Caballeronia sp. TF1N1: one gene and its partner. The protein of the gene in region 1 interacts with the protein of each later gene in a pairwise test. Links are inferred from orthologs where the notes say so. Each region holds a gene or a part of one and is shown in the gene's direction. Other genes may lie near its edges.

The links.
Region 2: the proteins of LDZ28_RS05800 (region 1) and LDZ28_RS07935 interact in binary tests that used the Escherichia coli proteins (3 or more experiments, as listed by UniProt). The link is inferred for Caballeronia sp. TF1N1 from one-to-one orthologs.

The regions. Positions count from the first base shown.
Region 1 is NZ_CP084626.1:1,252,744-1,255,944, reverse strand. The notes cover bases 16-2,900. They hold LDZ28_RS05800 (ATP-binding cassette domain-containing protein), read left to right. Parts: upstream 16-430; coding sequence 431-2,371; downstream 2,372-2,900. Other genes in these bases: LDZ28_RS05795 (DUF2866 domain-containing protein), read right to left, coding at 2,524-2,787; LDZ28_RS05805 (glutathione peroxidase), read right to left, coding at 16-285. Outside these bases: more of LDZ28_RS05805, read right to left, coding at 1-15; DNA repair protein RadA, read right to left, coding at 2,958-3,201. UniProt on the Escherichia coli protein: Genetic data indicate it may be involved in ribosome assembly or function.
Region 2 is NZ_CP084626.1:1,715,166-1,718,907, reverse strand. What follows is about bases 114-3,539. They hold LDZ28_RS07935 (2-oxoglutarate dehydrogenase E1 component), read left to right. Parts: upstream 114-477; coding sequence 478-3,339; downstream 3,340-3,539. Other genes in these bases: odhB (2-oxoglutarate dehydrogenase complex dihydrolipoyllysine-residue succinyltransferase), read left to right, coding at 3,470-3,539; typA (translational GTPase TypA), read left to right, coding at 114-135. Also shown: more of typA, read left to right, coding at 1-113; more of odhB, read left to right, coding at 3,540-3,742. UniProt on the Escherichia coli protein: E1 component of the 2-oxoglutarate dehydrogenase (OGDH) complex which catalyzes the decarboxylation of 2-oxoglutarate, the first step in the conversion of 2-oxoglutarate to succinyl-CoA and CO(2).

The DNA.
Region 1 (3,201 bases):
CGGGAACGTGACGCCGTAGTTCTTTTCGCAGAAGCTGCCGATCTGCGTGGCATCGCCCGGTTCCTGCGCGCCGAACTGGTTGCAGGGAAAACCGAGCACTTCGAAACCGCGCGCCGCGAAGCGCTCATAGACTTCCTGCAGACCCTTGTATTGCGGCGTGAAGCCGCATTCGCTCGCGGTGTTCACGATCAAAAGCACCTTGCCGCGATACTGGTCGATGCCCACCGTCTCGCCGCCCAGCGTCTCGGCCTTGAACGCGTAAATGTCGTCGCTTGCTGCACTCATGAGTTGCTCCCGCTGGAAAGATTCGAAGAAAGGCGATGCTACTACCGCGCGCCACTTACCGCCATTGGCCGAACGGACGACCCCCCGGCGCTTCGTGGCCGCAGTCTAAAATAGCGGTTTCCCTCATGCCGCGCCGCCATTTCCCGTGATTCGCTTCAACCAGTTCAGCCTCTCCCGCGGCACCAAGCCGCTTTTCGAAGAGACCAGTTTCACGCTCAATCCGGGCGAGAAAGCCGGTCTCGTCGGCGCGAACGGCGCGGGCAAATCCACGCTCTTCTCCGTGTTGCGCGGCGAGTTGCACGCGGACGGCGGCGATTTCGCGCTGCCGCCTTCGTGGCGCATTGCGCATGTCGCGCAAGAAACGCCCGCCGTGGACCGCACGGCGCTCGACTACACGCTCGACGGCGACACGCGACTGCGGGCTATCGAGGCACGCATCGCGGCGGCTTCGGCGGCGCATGACGGCGCGGCCGAAGCCGAAGCCCACGCCGCTTTCGCCGATGCCGACGGCTACACCGCGCCCGCGCGCGCCGAAACGCTGTTGCTCGGCCTGGGCTTCACGCTCGCGCAGACACGCGAACCGGTGACGAGCTTCTCGGGCGGGTGGCGCATGCGCCTGAATCTGGCGCAGGCGCTGATGTGTCCGTCCGACCTCTTGCTGCTCGACGAACCCACGAATCACCTGGACCTCGATGCAATCATCTGGCTCGAAGACTGGCTCGGCCGTTATCCCGGCACGCTCGTCGTGATTTCGCACGACCGCGAATTTCTTGATGCGGTCTGCAATGTCACGCTGCATCTTGAGAATCGTCAGATCAAGCGCTACGGCGGCAACTACAGCCAGTTCGAAGTGCTGCGCGCGCAGCAGCTCGCCTTGCAGCAGAACGCCTACGAAAAGCAGCAGAGAACGGTGGCGCATCTGCAGAGTTTCATCGACCGCTTCAAGGCCAAGGCGACCAAGGCGAAGCAGGCGCAAAGCCGCGTCAAGGCGCTGGAGAAGATGGAGCTGATCGCGCCCGCGCATGCGAGCTCGTCGTTCACGTTCGAGTTCCGCGCACCCGACGCCGCGCCCAATCCGATGATGGTCATGGAAGACGTGCGCTGCGGCTATCGCACCGAGGGCATCGAGATTCCAATTGTCGAAGGCGTGACGCTGTCGATTCAAAACGGTCAGCGCATCGGCTTGCTCGGCGCGAACGGGCAGGGTAAATCGACGCTCATCAAGACGCTCGCCGGCACGCTTGCCGCGCTGTCGGGCAGCGTGCGGCAAGGCAAGGGCTTGAAGATTGGCTACTTCGCGCAGCATCAGCTCGAAACGCTGCGTCCCGACGACTCCGCCATTCAGCATCTCGCGCGGCTTGCGCCCGACACGCGCGAGCAGGAACTGCGCGACTTTCTCGGCAGCTTCAACTTTTCGGGCGAAATGGCGACCGCGAAAATCGCGCCGTTTTCCGGTGGCGAAAAGGCGCGGCTCGCGCTGGCGCTCATCATTTGGCAGAAGCCGAATCTGCTGCTGCTGGACGAGCCGACCAATCACCTCGACCTCGAAACCCGCCACGCGCTCACCATGGCGCTCGCGCAGTTCGAAGGCACGCTGATCCTCGTGTCGCACGACCGGCACTTGCTGCGCGCGACGACCGACACCTTCATGCTGGTGGCGAAGCATCGTCTAAGTCCGTTCGACGGCGATCTCGACGATTATCGCGACTGGCTGCTGCAACACGCCGCCGAAACGCGCGCGGCGGCAAAGGACGCCAATGGCGCGTCGTCCACGAACGCAGACACGCAGGACAGCGCGCAGAACCGCAAGGAACAGCGCCGTCTGGAGGCGCAGGAGCGGCAGAAGCTCGCGCATCTGAAGAAGCCGCTGCAGTCGCGCATTGCGAAGATAGAAAAGGAAATGGATGCGCTGAACGCGGAGAAAGCCACGCTCGATGCGTTCGTCGCCGATCCCGCGAGTTACGAGGCCGCGATGAAGACGAAGCTAACCGACACCATTCGCCGGCAAGGCGAAGTCGGCGCGCGGCTGGAGGCGCTCGAAATGGAGTGGCTGGAAGCGCATGAAGAGCTTGAGCAGATCGGGTGATGACTTTGCGGCGCGCTGATCCAGCGGCCGGACTCACGTAGCTTCGCGTGCCTGGCGCGCCGCAAGCCTTCGAACGCCACCGTGCTTCGTAGGAAGCGCAACCCTTCACAGATCGACACGCAACACGTTCACCCACGCCGCCGCCATGAATTTCACCTTCGCGGCAAGGTCTGCCTTGGTTGCCGTTCGTCATCGACGAGCACGTGCTTGCGCCCCGTCACATGGCGGCGGATAGTCGCGACGACTTCGTCCTCGGTGGCATCGGCCGCGACGACACGACGCGAAATCTGCCCTTCACCGTCGATCCATTCGACGATCCGGCATCCGCCACCGAAAGGCTGCTGCAGCGGCGCGGAGACACGGCACCCGCGCAGATGAAACGCGGGCTTGGGCCGCGTTGATTTGATGTGGTTCAAAGCGTGGTCCTCTCGATCCTTGCAATCACTTCGCCTGTGTCGAGACAGCAGACGAAGTCGGCCGGTTCCGTAGCCCTGTAAGGATAAGAAGATCGCGCGCGAATCAGGTTACATATCGACGCGACATTTTTACGCCGCATTACGAAGCTCTGACCAAGCGCGCCAGGAGCTCACTCCAGGTCGCGCACGCGGTCGATCGCTTCCTCGATCCGATCCACCGCGATCACGTTCAGCCCGTCGATAGGCTGCTTCGGCGCGTTGGCCTTCGGAATCAGCGCGGCCGAAAAGCCCAGCTTGGCCGCTTCCTTGAGCCGGTCTTGTCCGCGTGGCGAAGGCCGGATCTCGCCGGCGAGTCCCACTTCGCCGAACGTGATGAGGCCCTTCGGCAGCGGCTTGTTGCGCATCGACGAATGG
Region 2 (3,742 bases), 460 kb from region 1 along the record:
TCGCTGGAATACGCGGTCGAGTTCATCGACGACGACGAACTCGTCGAGGTGACGCCGCAGTCCATCCGCCTGCGCAAGCGTCATCTGAAGGAACACGAGCGTCGTCGCGCGAGCCGTGAAGGCGCAACCGACTAATGCGTTCGTTCGCATGCATGTGACAAAGCCGCCTTCCGGCGGCTTTTTTTATCTCATCGCTAAAGCTTCCGAAAGCGCTGCCGACGCGCGCGCAATAACATCGCTTGCTTATCGCGCGAATGCCCGCACATCTGCGTTACAGAAGGGCGAAGCCGAGGCTCCAAGGTGCGACCACCTGTCATATGACGATTGGTTCTGTGCTATGCTAATCGGATTAGCTGTCGCTTTTTAGGTCCTTCCAAGCAGACTTGATTCGCGCAATCCGCTAAACGGTCAGGCCGTGGCGCGGAAGGTTTCTTAACCCGCACTTCCTCGAGAAACTCGAAGAAAGGTGAGCGTAAAATGATGAAGCAATTCCAGTCGAACTCCTATTTGTTCGGCGGTAACGCTCCGTACGTAGAAGAACTGTACGAGCAATATCTAGACAACCCGGCGTCGGTCCCCGAGACCTGGCGCACCTATTTCGACGCGCTTCAGAACGTGCCAGCATCCGACGGCACGGCTCAGAGCGACGTGGCTCACGGCCCTATCGTCGAATCCTTTGCGCAGCGCGCGAAGTCCAACGCCTTCGTTCCTCGTGAAGGCGGCGGCGAAGATCTCGCCACCGCGCGCAAGCAGGTCTACGTCCAGTCACTGATCGGCGCATATCGCTTCCTCGGCTCGCAACTGGCCGACCTCGATCCGCTCAAGCGCCGCGAGCGTCCGCATATTCCTGAACTCGAACCTGCGTTCTACGACTTCACCGAAGCCGACATGGACCAGACGTTCAGCGCCACGAACCTGTATTTCGGTTTCGAGCGCGCGAGCCTGCGCGAGATCGTCAAGGCATTGCGTGACACGTATTGCGGCAAGATCGGCGCCGAATACATGTACATCAGCGACCCTGAACAAAAGCGCTGGTGGAAAGAGAAGCTCGAGTCGACGCGTTCGACGCCCAACTTCTCGAACGACAAGAAGAAGCACATCCTGAATCGCCTGACGGCCGCCGAAGGCCTCGAGCGTTTCCTGCACACCAAGTACGTCGGTCAGAAGCGCTTCTCGCTGGAAGGCGGCGAGAGCTTCATCGCGTCGATGGACGAAGTCGTCCGTCACGCAGGCGCGAACGGCGTGCAGGAAATCGTCATCGGCATGGCGCACCGCGGGCGTCTGAACGTGCTGGTCAATACGCTCGGCAAGATGCCCGCCGACCTCTTCGCCGAATTCGAAGGCAAGCACGTCGATGACCTGCCGGCTGGCGACGTCAAGTATCACAAGGGTTTCTCGTCGGACGTCTCGACCGATGGCGGCCCGGTTCACCTGTCGCTCGCGTTCAACCCGTCGCATCTGGAAATCGTGAACCCGGTGGTCGAAGGGTCGGCGAAGGCGCGGATGGATCGCCGTGGCGACGAAGAAGGCCTGCAAGTGCTGCCGGTGCAGATTCACGGCGACGCCGCTTTCGCGGGCCAGGGCGTCGTGATGGAAACGCTGAATCTCGCGCAGACGCGCGGCTACGGCACGCACGGCACGCTGCATATCGTCATCAACAATCAGATCGGTTTCACGACCTCGGACCCGCGCGACTCGCGCTCGACGCTGTACTGCTCGGACGTCGTCAAGATGATCGAAGCGCCGGTGCTGCACGTGAACGGCGACGATCCCGAAGCCGTGGTGCTCGCCACGCAGCTCGCCATCGACTTCCGCACGAAGTTCCATAAGGACGTGGTCGTCGATATCGTCTGCTTCCGCAAGCTCGGCCACAACGAGCAGGACACGCCGGCGGTCACGCAGCCGCTGATGTACAAGACCATTGCCAAGCATCCGGGCACGCGCGCGCTGTATGCCGAAAAGCTCGTGCAGCAAGGCGTCATCACGCCCGAAGTCGCGGACGAATACGTCAAGGCGTACCGTACGGCAATGGACGAAGGTCACCACACCATCGACCCGGTGCTCTCGAACTATAAGAGCAAGTACGCGGTCGACTGGGTGCCGTTCCTGAATCGCAAGTGGACCGACGCGGCCGACACCGCCGTGCCGCTCGCCGAACTCAAGCGGCTGGCCGAGCGCATCACCACGATCCCGGAAAACTTCAAGGTGCATCCGCTCGTCGAGCGCGTGATCAACGATCGCCGCGCCATGGGCCGTGGCGAAGCCAAGCTCGACTGGGGCATGGGCGAGCATCTCGCGTTCGCGTCGCTGGTCGCTTCGGGTTATGCGGTGCGTCTGACGGGTCAGGACTCGGGCCGCGGCACGTTCACGCACCGTCACGCGGTGCTGCACGATCAGAACCGCGAACGCTGGAACGACGGCACGTACATTCCGCTGCAGAACATCGCCGAAGGTCAGGCCAAGTTCTCGGTGATCGACTCCGTGTTGTCCGAAGAAGCCGTGCTCGGTTTCGAATACGGTTATTCGACCGCCGAGCCGAACACGTTCGTCGCGTGGGAAGCGCAGTTCGGCGACTTCGTGAACGGCGCGCAGGTCGTGATCGACCAGTTCATCTCGTCGGGCGAAGTGAAATGGGGCCGCGTCTCGGGTCTCACCATGCTGCTGCCGCACGGCTACGAAGGTCAAGGTCCGGAGCACTCGTCGGCACGTATCGAACGTTTCCTGCAGTTGTGCGCGGATCACAACATGCAAGTGGTGCAGCCCACCACGCCGGCGCAAATCTTCCATCTGTTGCGCCGCCAGATGATCCGCTTGTTCAGAAAGCCGCTGATCATCGCCACGCCGAAGTCGCTTCTGCGTCACAAGGAAGCCGTGTCGGACCTGTCGGAACTGGCGAAGGGTTCGTTCCAGCCGGTCATCGGCGAAGTGGACGAAGCCATCGACGCGAAGAAGGTCAAGCGCGTGGTCGTCTGCTCGGGCCGCGTGTATTACGACATCGTCGCGCATCGCCGCGAAGCGAAGAGCAACGACGTCGCCATCGTGCGTATCGAGCAGCTCTATCCGTTCGCGCACAAGCAGTTCGACGCGGAACTCAAGAAATACGAGAACGCGACCGAAGTGGTCTGGGTGCAGGACGAGCCGCAGAACCAGGGCGCCTGGTTCTACATCGAGCACCATCTGCGTGAAGGCATGAAGGACGGCATGAAGCTCGCATATAGCGGCCGTCCGGCTTCGGCTTCGCCCGCGGTCGGTTATTACGCGAAGCACTACGAGCAACAGAAGGCGCTCGTGGAAGGCGCGTTCGGCCGCCTCAAGGGCGCGCAGGTGATCGCGAAGTAACACGGCTTGACGGGACCGCGCGGGCAAGGCTCGCCGGTCCCGTACGCGAAACGCGCATCGAATGCGGCGTCAGGTCGCCGTGCATCGCGTCGCTCGCATTCATACAGACACGTATCAGGACAAAACAGAAATGGCTATCGTAGAAGTCAAGGTTCCCCAGCTTTCGGAGTCGGTTTCAGAAGCGACCATGCTGCAGTGGAAGAAGAAGCCGGGCGAGGCTGTCGCCCAGGACGAAATCCTCATCGAAATCGAGACCGACAAGGTCGTGCTCGAAGTGCCCGCACCGTCCGCCGGCGTGCTGGCGCAAGTCATCAAGCATGACGGCGATATCGTCGCCGCCGATGAAATTATCGCGAAGATCGACACCGAAGCCAAGGCCGGTGAAGCACCGGCGGCCGCCGCC